4 regions of the Staphylococcus casei genome follow, and region 1 is predicted to be linked to each of the others. Evidence: riboswitches for the same ligand, from Rfam matches in the RefSeq annotation. Region 1 holds a riboswitch; each other region holds the start of a gene.
What was found. Region 1 has a riboswitch for S-adenosylmethionine ahead of QMO72_RS03095 (Na+/H+ antiporter NhaC family protein). Riboswitches for the same ligand answer to the same signal wherever they lie in the genome.

Region 1 (4,205 bases):
TCAAAGCCATGAGCCGTAGAATCATGATATTCTTTTTTCTTTTGTTTATATTCTAAAGTTGTATATCGTCTTTCTCTTGGTACTAAAGCAATATAATTAAAAATCATTTGAGTAATACCTGGTTCTCTTTCAAATATTTCCACTTCAATCGTATCTTCCGAATCACTTAATTCTGGCATACCAATTGTCATAACAATATATTCATACGGTGTTAATGTCATAAAAGCACCTTTTATAACATTTTCTTTTCCATTACGAGCATCAATAATTTCATAACTGCCATTTTGCTCTGTATTCACTTGTATAGATTTATTCGTTCTTGCAGTTGTCATAAACCATTGCTTAAGAAATCGTTGATCTGTCCATGCTTGATACAATAATTCAGGTTCGACTTTAAATAATCGCTCAAGTCTTATTTCAACGTTTTCATTTTCTACATTATATTTAGCCACGCTTGTTCACCTACTTTCACTCTTAAGACTATTCTAACTTATTACACGAGACTTCTAAACTATAATCATGATATTTACAAAATGTTCATTGTATTTATACTAAAACAGGCGATTTACATATTTTGTTTTCTAGAAAAGTGAATGAACTTATTAAAAACAATGCTATTTTATATCTATATATTACACTATAATCACTCTAATTTTTTAAAATTAAGCTTATATATAAAGTAGGAAGGCGTGTTTAACAAAATTTTGTTTAGATAGGCCTTCCCACAATGCATTCATATTTATTTTTTATCTAATCTAGGCAATCCAAATACTATTGCAATTAATCCACATACACCCAAAATCATTGGATAAATAGAATACGGGACTAACTCAAACGGTGATATAGACGCAACGCCCGCAGCCGCTATAAGTTGAGGGCTATAAGGTAATAACCCTTGGAAACAGCTTGCAAACATATCTAAAATACTCGCCGATTTTCTCGGGTCTACATCATACGCTTCTGATATATTTTTAGCTAAAGGTCCTGCCATCAATATTGAAATCGTATTATTCGCTGTTGCTATATCAGCAGTACTCACTAGCCCTGCAATACCTAACTCTGCGCCACGTTTAGATTTAACTCTTCTACGAACGAAATTGAGCAGCCATGTGATGCCACCGTTATGCTGAATCAGAGCTACGAGGCCACCAATAAGTAACGCTATAATAGCAATGTCCTCCATACCAATGATACCTTTAGAAATAGAGGTTAATAACCCTGACCATCCAAATGATCCATCAATTAAACCAATTATTGATGATAATACAATCCCGCCAATCAGCACAATAATTACGTTGATTCCAATGAGTGCTAATATTAATACTAATAAATAAGGTACAACTTTAATAAAATTGTAGTCGTAATCTTTAGTTGCATCGATGTGTGCACCCTTTGTTAAAAACCACAAAACAATAATCGTAAAGATTGCCCCTGGTAATACAATTTTAATGTTCACTTTAAATTTGTCGCCCATCTTAGTTTTTTGTGTACGTACGGCTGCAATCGTTGTATCTGAAATCATTGATAAGTTATCCCCAAACATCGCTCCACCAACAACTGTTGCCATTGTTATTGCTGCTGAAACATCTGTCGCTTGACTTAATCCAAATCCTACAGGAGCAATAGCAGCAACTGTACCTACAGAAGTACCCATCGAAACAGAAACAAACATACATATAATAAATAATCCTACAATAATTAGGTTTTCAGGTATTAATGATAAGCCTAAATTAACAGTCGATTTCACGCCTCCCATGTCCTCTGTAGTTTGTGAAAAAGCACCTGCTAATAAGAAGATAAGCATCATCAATATAATATTAGAGTGCCCTGCACCTTTCGTGAAAATTTCTACTTTTTGAGCGAATGTTTCTTTACGATTTAATACTAAACCTACAATTGATGCTACTATAATAGCAACATTTAGTGGCATTGTTGAAAAGTCGCCTGTGCCAATACCAACACCTAAAAACAAACCTACAAATACAATTAAAGGAATTAATGCCCATACATTGCCTTTCTTTGTTTCCTCCATACCTAACCAACTTTCTCCAAAGATAATATCACAATACTTTCATCGCACTAACATGTATACATATAAAAATTAAAAACTCTTTCCTACTACATCGAAGAAAAGAGTATACGTTTATAATTGATCCCTATCTTCTAGCATTTATCCAAACTACTGGAATTAGCACATGCATCACCATGTTGTCGAAGTATCGACAGACCTGCCTACACTTCTCTTGATAAGTATTTCCAATGATTTTCTTACAGTACTTAATAGCTCATCATACGTCAAATACTGCTAAATGTTAATATGGTATATACTTTTTGTCAATATGATATTAGAAGTGAAAATGACAAATACAAGAATTTATAGTAAAGCATTACCTTTACTTTGACATAATAAAAAGCCAGAAAACCCGTGGTATGATTTTCTAGCTTCTAAATTCAATCTATAAATTTAGTCTAACTGCGTGCCTCCAGTTACACCGTATACTTGACCTGTAGTATAACTTGATTCTTCAGCAGCTAAATGTACATAAACACCTGAAAGTTCTACAGGTTGCCCTGCTCGACCAAGCACTTCTTTCTGCCCAAAGGTTGGTATTTTTGATTGTGGTTGACCACCCGATATTTGTAGCGGAGACCAAAATGGTCCTGGTGCTACACAGTTTACTCGGATACCCTCAGCTCCCAATTCTTCTGATAAACTCTTTGTTAATGAGATGATAGCAGCTTTTGTAGCGGCATAATCATGTAAAATCGGACTAGGATTATAGCCCTGTACTGATGAAGTTAACGTAATTGTTGCTCCTGCCTGTAAATAATCTAATGCTTTTTGAACTGTCCAAAATATTGGATAGACATTGGTTTCAAAAGTTTCTGAAAATGATGCGGTATCAAAATCTTTTATACTATTTTTATATTGTTGATGACCTGCAACAAGCGTGACATTATCTAAACCCCCCAGTTTATGATAAGCTTCTTCGACCAAATCATAATTGAATTGTTCATTACGTAGGTCACCTGGTATTAAAATAGCACGTCGGCCTTCATTCTCTATGATTTCTTTTACCTCTATTGCATCTTCTTCTTCTGCTGGTAAATAGTTGATTGCTACGTCTGCCCCTTCTCTTGCATAAGCAATTGCGGCAGCACGACCAATAGCTGAATCGCCACCTGTGACTAACATCTTATAGTCTTTCAAGCGCCCATACCCCTTATAAGAGGTTTCACCACAATCAGGTTTAGGATCTAATTGTTGTTGTAGTCCTGGCGCCTATTGCTCTTGTTGAGGAAAATCTGCATTTGAAAATTTTGTTCTAGGATCTTGAGATGCCATTATTAACACTCCTTCAATTCATGTCGTCTTTCATCCTTACCCCATTTTCATTTCATTTAATACATAGATACATCTATTTTCTAATTAGTTTTCATTCAAAAGCTTTAGTACAAATGTAATAAAGTAGTCTGGCACTTTTTCTAAAATACGTTCATCTGGATCATACTTAGGGTGATGTAAATCATATTCACTATTTGAACCTATAAAAACAAACACACTAGGATATTTTTGTGAAAAACCAGAAAAATCCTCTCCTATTGTTAATGGTTTGTCCATAACCTCAACGTTATAACCTACTTGTTTTGCAACTTCAATCGCATCATTCGTTAGCTTTTCATCATTTTCAACAGCTCCAGGTAAGCGATGATAAATCGTTTCAATATCAACACCAAAAGCCTCTGCTAACCCTTTACCTATCGATTTCAAACGTGCTTCTATATAATCTCGTTTTTCTGCATCAAACGTTCTTACAGTCCCTTGAACATAGGCTTGATCCGCAATCACATTCCATGTATTACCACTTGAAACTTCGCCGATTGTGACCACTGCACTATCGAAAGCTGATAAATTTCTGCTAACTATAGATTGAATGCTATTTATTAATTGACCTAGTACGATTGTGGGATCATTTCCTTGTTCAGGTTTAGCTGCATGAGCACCTTTGCCTTTGATTTTAAATTCGAAACGATCTACGGATGATGTGATAACACCAGATTTTACTGCAAATTGTCCAATGTCTAATGTTGGATAGTTATGATAACCTAAAACAGCTTTAGCGCCATCAATAGCACCAGTATCTGTAATGTGAAACGCTCCATAGCCTAGTTCTTCGGCTGGTTGAAAAATAAGACGCACACGT
Region 2 (4,205 bases), 400 kb from region 1:
ACTTTTGAGCTTGAGCTTTGCGCATAATTAGAAATTGTGACTGCACCTTCATTCTTCGGATTAAAGTATAAAATAGTCGTAGGTGCAAATTTTAAATTCAATTCTGTTTGAATATCACCCGCAAGTTTTTCTATTTCATTTAAGTGATTAGAATAATTAACAAATGATAATGAATTTTTATCTTCATTTTGATCTAATACAAGCGTTTGTGGTGATTGTTTATCAAGGTCGAGTGTATCAAATACTTGTTCCATCATAGGCTGTTCTTTAAATTGACCAGCACTAATGCCATTGTAAACATGCCCTTTCAGTAATTGAGAATCGATTATATATAGTCCTGTACGCGTAAGTACTAAATGACTGATTCGTTGTACATCACTAAACTCATTTTTAGGTAAGAAAATATTTGCCATGATATGCATATCTTCAGGACGAATTCTCTTTTCATTTACAAGACGTTCACGAATGCCAATCAATCTCATATCCGTTACATATTCACTATGGTTTTTAGAAAATAATTTTAACGCATCAATTTCTCTATTTTTAGAGCTTACAGTTGCGGTATATTCTTCTTTTTGTTTAGTTACCGTTTTTTTATTTTCAATTCTTTCTTTTTCTAATTCTTCTTCATGTTCATCGCTTAATTTTTTCTCTCTTGCTTTATATTGCTCTTCTACTTTTTTCTGCGCTTTCTTTTTACTTTTTAAAGCAACAAAAAATAATATTAAACAAATAATTGCCACGATGATTGCCACGATCAAACCAATTTCTAACGGGCCAAATGAATTCATAACAATAGCGCTCCTTTATATGTTCAGTAACTTTATTATAATCGATAATCGCTCTTCATACGATAGAAAAGTATGCTATTACTTTACTTTTATTATGCATTAACAGAATCTTTTAATAAATTTACTTTATCTAATTTTTCCCATGGTAATAATACATCTGTACGACCAAAATGACCGTAAGCAGCCGTTTGTTTATAGATTGGATGTTTCAAGTCTAACATTTTTATAATACCCGCTGGTCTAAGATCAAAATGAGTTCTGACAGCCTCTACTAAACTATCTTCGCTCACTTTCCCAGTACCAAACGTATCAATAGAAATCGATACAGGCTCAGCAACTCCAATCGCATAAGCAAGTTGAACTTCACATTTTTTAGCCAAGTCAGCAGCAACAATATTCTTAGCTACATAGCGTGCAGCATACGCAGCAGAACGGTCTACTTTTGTTGGATCCTTACCACTGAAACAACCACCGCCATGACGTGCATAACCACCATACGTATCCACAATAATTTTACGACCAGTAAGTCCTGCGTCACCTTGAGGCCCGCCAATCACAAATCTACCAGTAGGGTTTATATAGAATTTCGTTGCTTCATCTAATAAATCTTTTGATACAGTTGGATAAATCACATGCGCTTTAATATCAGCTTGAATTTGTTCTAATTCAATATCTTCAGCGTGTTGTGTAGACACCACTATAGTATCAATACGACGTGGTTCATCATGCTCATCATATTCTACAGTTACTTGTACTTTACCATCTGGGCGTAAATAGTTTAATGTTTCATCTTTACGAACATCTGATAATCGTTTAGCTAACTGATGTGATAAGAAGATTGGTAACGGCATATAAGTATCCGTTTCATTTGTAGCGTAACCAAACATCAAGCCTTGATCTCCGGCACCTGTTGCTTCAATTTCTTCTTCTGAAACATCATTGCGATATTCTAAAGCTGTATCAACACCTTGTGCAATATCTGCAGATTGTTCATCAATTGCTGTTAATACTGCCATTGTTTGACTATCATAGCCATATTTTGCACGTGTATAACCAATTTCTTTAATCGTTTCTCTCACGACTTTAGGAATATCTACATAAGTTGACGTTGATATCTCTCCTGAAATTAATGCCATACCTGTAGTTACTGTTGTTTCACAAGCTACGCGCGCATTAGGGTCATCCTTAAGTATTTCATCTAATATTGCATCTGATACTTGGTCAGCAATTTTATCTGGATGCCCCTCTGTTACAGATTCTGAAGTGAATAATCTTTTATTGTAAGTCATAATTTGCTCCTTTAGTTTTAAATTACGAAAATTCTCTCTCTGTTGAGCTAAATAAAAAAGGCCTTCATCACTATATTAAATAGAGAGAAGGCCCTTATACGTCCATTCGCTCTTATCGTTCAGACGCTATTTGTCTGCAAACGGTTTGGCACCTTTCTTCGTATTAAGAAGAGGTTGCTGGGCTTCATTGGGTCCATGTCCCTCCGCCACTCAGGATAAGAGAATCCGTTAATCACTATAGTACAGAATCTCTGATATATTGTCAATTTAACATTTATTAAAATTCCTTCTAAAATGATGTGGACTAATAGTGCATATGTGTTATACTTTTTAATTGTAAAGGCTTACATCTAAAATTAACTATGGAGGGATTCAGTATGGCGGTAGATACATACACTTATACAAATAAAATTGACAGCATTTTGGGAAAAAGTTCATCATTATTTCAATTGTCGACGACTCAGTTATATAACAAAATTTTGAATAATAATGAAGGCGAACTCACTGAGTTAGGTGCCATAAATGCCAAAACTGGGAAATATACAGGACGTTCCCCTAAAGATAAATTCATCGTTACTGAACCGTCTTATAGAGATGCAATTGATTGGGGAGATATCAATCAACCAATTGAAGAAGAAACATTTTTAAAACTATATGATAAAGTTTTAGCTTATCTTGATAAAAAAGATGAATTATACGTATTCAATGGTTACGCAGGTAGTGATGTCGATTCGCAATTAAAACTCACTGTCATTAATGAGTTAGCTTGGCATAACCTATTCGCACAAAATATGTTTATTCGTCCTAATTCATACGAAGAAGCATTAGATATTAAAGCAAATTTCACAATTGTTTCAGCACCGCACTTTAAAGCTGATCCAACCATTGATGGCACACATTCAGAAACGTTTATTATAACTTCATTTAAACATAAAGTTATTTTAATCGGCGGCACGGAATATGCTGGCGAAATGAAAAAAGGCATCTTCTCAGTAATGAACTATTTACTTCCTAAAGACAACATCATGAGCATGCATTGTTCAGCTAACGTTGGCGACAAAGGTGATGTCGCATTATTCTTTGGTTTATCTGGAACTGGCAAGACAACACTTTCTGCTGATGCTAATCGTAAGCTTATTGGCGATGATGAACATGGATGGAATGATAACGGTATCTTTAATATTGAAGGTGGTTGCTATGCTAAAGCCATTAATCTTTCATATAAAAAAGAACCACAAATTTATGATGCAATTAAGTACGGGACAATTTTAGAAAACGTAGTGGTCGACGAAGAAGGCGATGTTGATTTCGACGATAACTATTATACTGAAAACACAAGAGCTGCTTACCCTATTAACCATATTGATAATATTGTTACACCCTCTAAAGCGGCACATCCTAACACAATTATTTTCCTAACTGCCGATGCTTTTGGTGTATTACCTCCGATTTCTAAGTTAACTAAAGATCAAGCAATGTATCATTTCTTAAGTGGTTTCACTGCCAAACTAGCAGGTACAGAACGTGGTGTCACTGAACCTGAACCTTCATTTTCAACTTGTTTCGGTTCACCTTTCCTACCGCTTAATGCTAAGGTTTATGCAGATTTGTTAGGTGATCTTATAGATAAACATGACGTAGACGTATACTTAGTTAACACTGGTTGGACTGGTGGTAAATATGGTGTGGGCCGTCGTATTAGCTTAAATTACACAAGACAAATGGTAAATCAAGCAATTACAGGTGAATTAAAAGATGCAGAATATATTAAAGATGATATGTTCGGGCTAAATATTCCAGTATCTGTAGAAGATGTACCGCAGACATTACTTAATCCAATTAATGCTTGGAATAAACCAGAAGCATATAGAGCACAGGCGCAAGACTTAATTGACCGTTTCAATTATAATTTCGAAAAATTTGGAGAAGACGTTGAAGACTTGGCTATCAAAGGCGGCTTCAAGTAAGTCTAATCATAAAAAACATGTACTACTCGCTTTGGGTAGTACATGTTTTTTTATATTTTATTATTCAAATGATAATCATCTTTAATACTGTGTTGTTCAACATCTGTCATCCATTGTTTAACAGTATTAAGTGCCTCATCTAACGCAAATGGCTTAGG
Region 3 (4,205 bases), 350 kb from region 1:
TTTCTATCGTCTCCGTAATATATTATAACATTTTATTAAAGCGTTTCCATTTTTAACGTAAAAAGCTGATTCCATATATTAATTATGAAACCAGCTATAGCTTATATTGTTCAAACAACAATGTGATTATATAAATAGTATGATCACTTATCTGTTTTTGATACTTGCTTAATTGTTTGCTTAATGTATTGATGTGCTGCTTTGAGTTGAATCCATTCACTTTGATTTAATTTTATTTCAAATCGTTGAATGACACCTTCTTTATCAATTAGCGTAGGTAAGCTAAATGCACTATCTGTTAAACCAAATTCATAATTAATAGTTGTTAACGGGATAATTGATCGTTGATTAAGTGCAATGGCCTGTATAATATTTACTGTCACTTTAGAAATTGCAGCATTCGTCCAACCCTTTTGATAAAAAACATCCATGGAAACTTGATCTATTTTCGCAGTAATATTTGCTTTATCAATCTCTGGAACATCAGTTAATGCTTCAAATTCATCTAGGGCCATTCCATGAATACGTACCTTACTCCACACCGGCACAGCATGTTGTCCATGCTCTCCTATGACAAAGGCTTCAACATTTTTAGGATCTATTTTATAGTGCTTTGCGATTAATGTTTTAAATCTTGATGTTTCTAGAGAAGTGCCCGTTCCTATTAATTTATGTGCCGGATAGTCAAATCGATTTGCTATGTAAGTAATCGTATCTACTGGGTTAGATATTAAGATTACAATCGCTTCCTGTGTAACTTGTTGGATTTGTGCCATAACCCCTTCAATCATTTGACGATTATCTTGTGCCAGTAACACACGATCCCCCTCGTTCGGGTCTGTCGGTGCACTTGACGCTATAATAATAAAAGAGGCATCTGCCAATTCTTGATAATCCCCTACACGAATATCTATATTTGTAGAATTTGACAAACCTTGTATATGAGAATGATCTAAAGCTTCACCACTCGCTACTTCTTTATTTGTATCTATCAATATGATTTCGGCAAATAAATTCAAATTTTGAATATCAGTTAATATCTGACTTCCGACTCTTCCAAGACCTACAATACCTAATTTAGACATTTTATCCCTTCCCTACTTCATCCATTTTAAGTTATATACATTTATTGAACTTAACCATATCAAGATAGCAATTTGGATTATACATATTATTTTTGATAAGGAATGACATCTTGTCCATATTTTCGCTCAATAAATGACTTCATATCTTTAGATTGGAGTACTTTTATTAACGTTTGATATTTCTTGTCATCTTTATGTCCTTTTTGTACAGCTACGATATTAGCAAATGGGGATGATTTTCCTTCCACTGCTATCGCATCTTTATGTGGCGTTAATCCATTATCAATAGCATAGTTAGAGTTCATTATGACTGCCGCGCCTTCTTTACTATTATATGTTTTAGGTAAAAATTCAGCACCCTGTTGATTATTAAATTTTAAGTTTTTCTTGTTTTCTACAATATCTTCAAATTTAGCATCTTCAATATTTACACCTTTTTTAATTTTGATTAATCCTTTATTTACAAAGAATGATAAGAAACGTCCTTCTTCTGCTGGATTATTGGATACATAAATTTTTGATCCATTTGGTATATCTTTAATATCTTTATATTTCTTACTATACACACCCATGGGCGTTGTAAACACTTTTCCTACTTCTTCAATATTATAATTATGATCTGCTTTTTCAGCTTTTAAATATGGTACATGCTGGAAAAAGTTTGCATCAACGTCCCCTTTATCTAATAATTTATTCGGTACTTTATAGTCATTAACTGTTTTTATTTTCAAATCATAACCTTTTTTCTTCATTTCTTCTTTAGCATGTTCAAGCACCTCACCATGTGGCGCTGGTGATGCTGCTATTGTAATTTTTTTGTCATTAGTTTTACCACTTGTATTACCGCATGCTGTAAGCAATAATACAAAAATTAATAATGCAACTGAACTGATTATTTTTTTCATATTTTAGTACTCCTTTATTTTTAATAGTCTAAAAAAATAAGCTTTCTCATAATGTTTAGAGAAAGCTTACACCTTCTCTCATCTCCGAAAGTAACACGACTTTCTGTGAATTAGCACCATTTCGTTGAACGACGGTTGCTGGGTTTCATCGGGCACAATCCCTCCACCACTCTTGATAAGAGTAAATCCTATGTAATTGAATTGTTTTAATCCTAGCATTGTACTCATAATTAGTCAATAAGTTTTGAGAATATTCCAAATAATTTAAACGCTATTATTTATGAATCCTATTAAATATTGTTCCATGTGAAACACTAGCTTCACAAATTAAAATACTAGCAGATACGTTTTATATAAAATGCGTATCTAAGTTGAATAAGTGGTATATGTATATTATTAAATATTTAATACATAAATAAGGAGTTGTTTATATGCGTATACTAGTCTTGGGAGCCGGCGGTATTGGTGGCTATTATGGTGGACGTTTGGCTGAGAGTGGACAAAACGTTACATTTCTTGTACGTCCAAAGCGTAAATCATTTTTAGATAAATACGGCTTAACCATACACAGTGAAAAAGGGGATTATAGTTTTAAACCACAATTAATCACTAAAGAGGATCGCGTTGAACCTTTCGATGTAGTCATTTTATCATCCAAATCTTATCATTTAGATCATGCAATTGAAGATTTAAAGCCCTTCGTAAATAGTACGACATCTATCATTCCAGTACTCAACGGTGTTGCGCATATACCAAAACTTCAATCAGCTTTTGGTAAAGATAAAATTTTAGGGGGTTACTGTGTCATTGAAACCACTTTAGACACAGCAGGTGAAATCATTCATACAAGCCCTTTTGACAAATTATATTTTGGTGAAATTGATGGTAATGATAGTAAGCGTTCAAAACATATTGCACATGCTTTCTCTAATACTAAAGCAGAATTCGTCTTAAATCCTAATATCAAACAAGGTATGTGGCATAAATATTTAATGATCACTGTACTCTCAAGTGTAACCACATTGATGCATGCACCAATCGGTCCAATCCGTGATAGTGAAGGTGGCGGTGATTTTATTGAATCCTTATATAATGAGGCAGCATCGATCATGCGTGCGCATGGTGCTCCACTTTCACATAATATCGTAGATCAATATATGAAATCACTTCAACAATTGTCTTATCATTTTAAAACATCTATGCAACGAGATATGGAAAAAGGATTTAACATTGAAGCAGATCATTTACAAGGATACTTACTTCAGTTAGCTAAATATTATAAAATTAATGCACCTTTATTAACTTGTGTCTATCAAAGTCACAAAGTTTACAAAGAAATGCTACATTAAATGATAAGCAATGCTATTAAATATCTATATAGTTGGATTACTCCTATCATGGCAGCTGACAATAAATTCTAAATCTTGTTATCAGCGATATGTTTATAATTCAAAGTACAACAACTTATAGTAGCGAAAAAGAGGCATAGCAAGCATATATATAATATGCTTGCTATGCCTCTTTTTAAATCCAATAGATTACAATTCATATTGCTTTAACCTATTGCTCTTTTATCCCTTTTTGGTTTGTACGTTTTTGTAACCACATTGCTAATGCCGCAATAATAACAATTAACACAATAATACCAATGAGTCCAAGGTATTTAGCAACATTGCCTACTACAACACCTACTACTAAGAAATCAGTATCAGAGAAAGTCGTTGCCGCACCACCAAGATCTCCTAAGAATGGTAAAAATACTAGAGGTAAAAATGTAATAAGTAAACCATTTAACGCTGATCCTGCAATAGCACCTTTAATACCACCACGCGCATTTCCAAACACACCGGAAGTTGCACCTAAGAAGAAGTGCGCTACCACACCAGGTAAGATAACTACTCCGCCAAATAAGAAGAGTAAAAACATTCCCAATACACCAACGATAAAGCTGACAAAGAAACCTATTAACACTGCATTTTGTGCATAGGGAAAAACAATTGGACAATCTAAAGCTGGCTTTGTATTAGGTACAAGTTTTTCAGAAATCCCTTTAAATGCAGGTACAATTTCTGCTAATATCAGACGAACACCAGTTAAAATAATAAATACGCCTGCTGCAAAAGTAACACCTTGAATTAATGAAAAGACTATAAAGTTTTGACCATCACTAATTGCTGTATGTACATAATGAGGACCAGCACATAACGATGCAACG
Region 4 (4,205 bases), 300 kb from region 1:
CTTTCAGAAGGAAATGTCGATGTCAATTACGATGATGATAAAGTAGCATTCGCTCATATGAAAGATGCAATCGAGGATCAAGGTTACGACGTAAAATAACCTTACTCAATATAAAGTAAAATGGTGATTACATATTGAAGATGTAATCACCATTTTTTATTTATAATTGCTTTTCATAAGTTAATCATTCATACACTGCACGTTGATGCTTTAGCTATTTTAATTCACACGTAGTTGCGTATCCCCTGTTTGCAATACTTCTATCGTTGCATCCAATGCATCAACGATTAAATTTTCCACAGCCGCATCTGTATAAAATGCGATATGTGGTGATACAATAACATCTTGACGCGTTATTAAATGTTTTAACAACTCATCTTCAAATGTACCCTCGCGTTGATCACTTGGAAACAAACCTTTTTCACCTTCATAGGTATCAAGTGCAGCGCCTTTAATTTTTCCGTTATCAAGTGCATTTACTAATGCTTTCGTATCAACAATCGTACCTCGGGCACAGTTAATAAATACTGCACCTTCTTTAAATTGATTAAATAACGCATCATTGAATAAATAGTTATTTTCTTTACTCGCTGGGATATGTACTGTCACAATATCAGCATCTTTAATAGCTTCACTAATACTTGTTTCATATGTTAAAAATGACTTTAACGCTTCATTGGGGAAAATATCATAAGCAACGACTTGCGTTTCGAAGCCTTTAGCAAAAATTTTCGCAACAATGCTCCCAATTCGTCCTGTACCAATCACCGCTACTTTTAAATCTTTCATAGAACGCGATAATATTTCAGGTTGCCATCTAAAATCAAACTCTGCTGTTTTCTGTTGAATATCATTATAATTACGAATTAAATTCAACGCTTGAGATACCGTGTATTCAGCTATAGAATGTGGTGAATAGGATGGTACATTAGAGATGATTAAATCATATTTCTTAGCTAACTCAAAATCATAGCAATCAAACCCTGCACTTCGTTGGGCAATCTGCTTAATACCAAATTCATGCAATTTTTTATACACTTCCTCATCTAATGGCAATTGTTGAGACAAAGATACACCATCAAAGCCTTTAACGCGATCAACTGTATCTATAGTAAGCAAATCTTTGTCTAAATCAACTTCTACCGCCCGCTGTGTAGACCATGCTTCAATATAGGGTATATCCTCTGGTCTCACTCCAAATAATTTAATCGTTGTCATAATCATTTCACTCCTAATGTTTTATTGATATAAATGTTTTAATGACTGGATTCGTTTCGCTGCTTCCACTAACTCTACATCGTTAAGGGCTAATGAAATTCTTACATAATTCCTCCCTTGTTCACCAAATGGTATACCTGGGGCCACTAGAATAGACTGTTCTTGTAATAAATACGTTACAAACGCTTCTCCATCGTATCCTTTAGGTGTTTGTAACCATAAGAAAATGCCACCCCTCATTGGTTCAAAAGGAATATGAGCTTCTTTTAATTTCTTTTCAAATTCATCTCTTCTTCGTTTAAAAGTTTCATTTTGAGTTTCTAAAAATGAATCATAATGATTTAATGCATATGTAGCGGCATCTTGAAGTGCACCAAACATCCCAGCATGTGTGTGTGTTTGAAATTTCTTCAAGGCTTGTATCATTTCTTTATTCCCAACCGCAAACCCTACTCTAAAACCAGACATGTTATATCCCTTAGATAAAGAAAATACTTCAATAGCTAAATCTTTGGCACCTTCAGATTGAAGTATACTTGGATTTTTATTATCAAAACCAAAAGCACTATACGCAAAGTCATGCACAATTTTAGTTTTTGTATTTTTAAATTGAGCTACAGCTTCATCAAATATCGATTGTGTAGCAACTGAACCAGTTGGGTTATTAGGATAAGTCAAATAAACTAGACGCGTCTTTGATAAAACTTCTTTATCTACTTTATTCCATTCTGGTAAGTAATACGGTGCTTTAAGTACCAGAGCGTGTGGCTTAGCATCAGCCAATAATACACCAGCTAAATAATCTGTATAACCTGGATCAGGTAGCAAAACATACTCCCCAGGGTTAACAATACATTGCGGTAAATTTACTAAGCCATTTTTTGTGCCATACAATATACAAACTTCATCTTCCTTATCTAAATCAACTTGATATTGCCGTTTATAAAAGTCGACAATGGCTTGTTTAAAGCTATCTTTACCATGAAACGCGCCATACTTTTGATTCTCTGGAATCCGTATTGATTCACTCAAACAGTCGATAATACCTTGGGGTGTCTCACCGTCTGGGATGCCCACTGCCATATTAATTAATGTTTTACTACCATGTTCTACTTTACGTCCCATTGTTTTCCCAAAATAACTATCAGGAATTTGAGCTAATTTATCAGAAATTACCATGTTTATGCCCTCCTATAAAAATAAAAAAGCTATATACCTTTTAAAGTGGCATATAGCTTTCACATGTCACCTATCTTTCAAGTCATATTACTTGTTGGACGAAGCACAGTACTCGACATGCAAGTCTGTTGCTGAAGTATCAATGGGCCAAATCCCTCAACTTCTCTGGATAAGTTTGTCATTATTAAATTAACTATAATTTTATCAGAATATTCATACTTGTCAATCATCTATAGATAAAAAAGAGAGTGCCTCCTAAGAGACACTCTCTGATATATAGGACTAAATGTTGAACATTTAGTTACTTAAATCTTACCACCAGTTATTTTGAGAACGGAAAGCAAGTGCTGCGTCAACTGAACCGTAACGCTCTTTAGCATAGTTAAGCATACCTTTAGTTTGAGTAGCTACTGAACCAGTTCCCCATGATTCTTTAGTTTGACCTAAACCTTGGTAACCTAATTCGTTAACAGCATTTGGATTACCGCTTGATTCAGGCATTACAATTGTATTCCACATAGCTTCTGTACCACCAGCAGCTAAGAATTGAGATTTAACTGATCCACCAGTTGAAGCAGCTGTAGTTTTTGCAGCTTCATAAGTTTTAGTTGCAGTACTTGTTTGAGCTGTTTGAACGTTAGAGTTTGATGAAGCTTTAGGCGCTTCAACTGCTTCTACGTTTGTTGTTTTTGTAGTTGCTTGTGAACGAACTTCACTAGCTGCTGTTTCATTAGTGTTTGATGAAGCTTGTGAACTTACATCTTGTGAAGCTGTGCTTTGAGAAGTTGTACTTTGAGCACCTGCTACATCGTATTTCCATGACCATGAACTACCATCTGAAGTGAAAGTATATTCGTAACCATTTAATACGAAGTCATAGTTGTACGCACCAGCGTGTAATGGTTTTTCGTTTAATTGAGCAGCTCCACTTTGAGCTAATTCAGCTAAATGACCTTGGTCAATATTTGACTCTGAAGCGTGTGCTTCATTGTGATCTGTTGACGCATAACCTGTTACGCCTAATGCTACTGCTAATGATGATGCTAAAATTGTCTTCTTCATAATAAAAAAATCCTCCATTTAAATCTTTTGTAAGTAAAATTATATTTTCGTTAAATTATTTATCGTATCTGCTAGTTAACATATCTACCAAAATTGTTTAATTTTTTTATGCGCTATTTTTTCGCCACAAATAATATACCATAAATTTCGTTGATTTATATTACACTTGTATAACAAAACTTTACAAAAGTAATGTCCTCTTGTAATATTGGAAACCTTTTCGTTTTGTTTTATAACGCCTAAATTATTTTCTTCCACTCTGATTTTGTGTATAAACCCTTTCGCGTAAGTGTTTAATTACATTTTTAAAAATAATAAATTATTTTCTGAATTATTACAGAAAACGTTTTTGTTACATAATTGTAAAATAAAAATTCGACAGAAAAATTATATTTTAGTGCAATGCTTGTAATTAATTTATTAAGAAAATATAAAAAGGCTACTGTCACGTAGCCTTTTTGAGTAATTTTACCCTTTTGTATTGAAGTATAAAAATTTCTTCTCTTAACAAACTTTACATTTTAAACTAAGAATTTGAATATTTCTCTATCATATAATTTTAATACTTTCATATAGAATGCGTTCACTAAATAACCACTAACAAATGGAACTACAAAGAATGCGATAAATACGAGTAGTAAACTTAATAATGGTGGATGATCCATAAATCTAAATCCACTTATCGGACCAACCAGTCCTATAATTCCAAAGCCTGCTGATTCTTTTGTTCCTCCTATGCCTATCAA

Region 2: it holds a riboswitch for S-adenosylmethionine, as region 1 does, so the genes downstream of both, metK (methionine adenosyltransferase) here and QMO72_RS03095 (Na+/H+ antiporter NhaC family protein) in region 1, are expected to answer to the same signal.
Region 3: it holds a riboswitch for S-adenosylmethionine, as region 1 does, so the genes downstream of both, QMO72_RS01515 (MetQ/NlpA family ABC transporter substrate-binding protein) here and QMO72_RS03095 (Na+/H+ antiporter NhaC family protein) in region 1, are expected to answer to the same signal.
Region 4: it holds a riboswitch for S-adenosylmethionine, as region 1 does, so the genes downstream of both, QMO72_RS01770 (aminotransferase class I/II-fold pyridoxal phosphate-dependent enzyme) here and QMO72_RS03095 (Na+/H+ antiporter NhaC family protein) in region 1, are expected to answer to the same signal.

What each region holds. Positions count from the first base shown of each region.
Region 1 covers NZ_CP125718.1:701,007-705,211, reverse strand. Annotated here, with positions in the region: gene QMO72_RS03100 (SRPBCC family protein) at 1-452, opposite strand, end outside; gene QMO72_RS03095 (Na+/H+ antiporter NhaC family protein) at 740-2,032, opposite strand; SAM riboswitch class I at 2,154-2,253, opposite strand; partial or broken gene QMO72_RS03090 (SDR family oxidoreductase) at 2,465-3,346, opposite strand; gene QMO72_RS03085 (amidohydrolase) at 3,431-4,205, opposite strand, start outside.
Region 2 covers NZ_CP125718.1:1,104,935-1,109,139, reverse strand. Annotated here, with positions in the region: gene QMO72_RS05340 (nuclease-related domain-containing protein) at 1-791, opposite strand, end outside; gene metK (methionine adenosyltransferase) at 884-2,080, opposite strand; SAM riboswitch class I at 2,190-2,302, opposite strand; gene pckA (phosphoenolpyruvate carboxykinase (ATP)) at 2,458-4,047, shown strand; gene QMO72_RS05325 (alpha/beta hydrolase family protein) at 4,098-4,205, opposite strand, start outside.
Region 3 covers NZ_CP125718.1:354,027-358,231, reverse strand. Annotated here, with positions in the region: gene QMO72_RS01520 (lactate/malate family dehydrogenase) at 144-1,085, opposite strand; gene QMO72_RS01515 (MetQ/NlpA family ABC transporter substrate-binding protein) at 1,172-1,990, opposite strand; SAM riboswitch class I at 2,066-2,172, opposite strand; gene panE (2-dehydropantoate 2-reductase) at 2,422-3,339, shown strand; gene ulaA (PTS ascorbate transporter subunit IIC) at 3,551-4,205, opposite strand, start outside.
Region 4 covers NZ_CP125718.1:402,873-407,077, reverse strand. Annotated here, with positions in the region: gene copZ (copper chaperone CopZ) at 1-99, shown strand, start outside; gene QMO72_RS01775 (D-lactate dehydrogenase) at 220-1,218, opposite strand; gene QMO72_RS01770 (aminotransferase class I/II-fold pyridoxal phosphate-dependent enzyme) at 1,240-2,397, opposite strand; SAM riboswitch class I at 2,465-2,573, opposite strand; gene QMO72_RS01765 (aggregation-promoting factor C-terminal-like domain-containing protein) at 2,710-3,459, opposite strand; gene QMO72_RS01760 (PTS sugar transporter subunit IIC) at 3,981-4,205, opposite strand, start outside.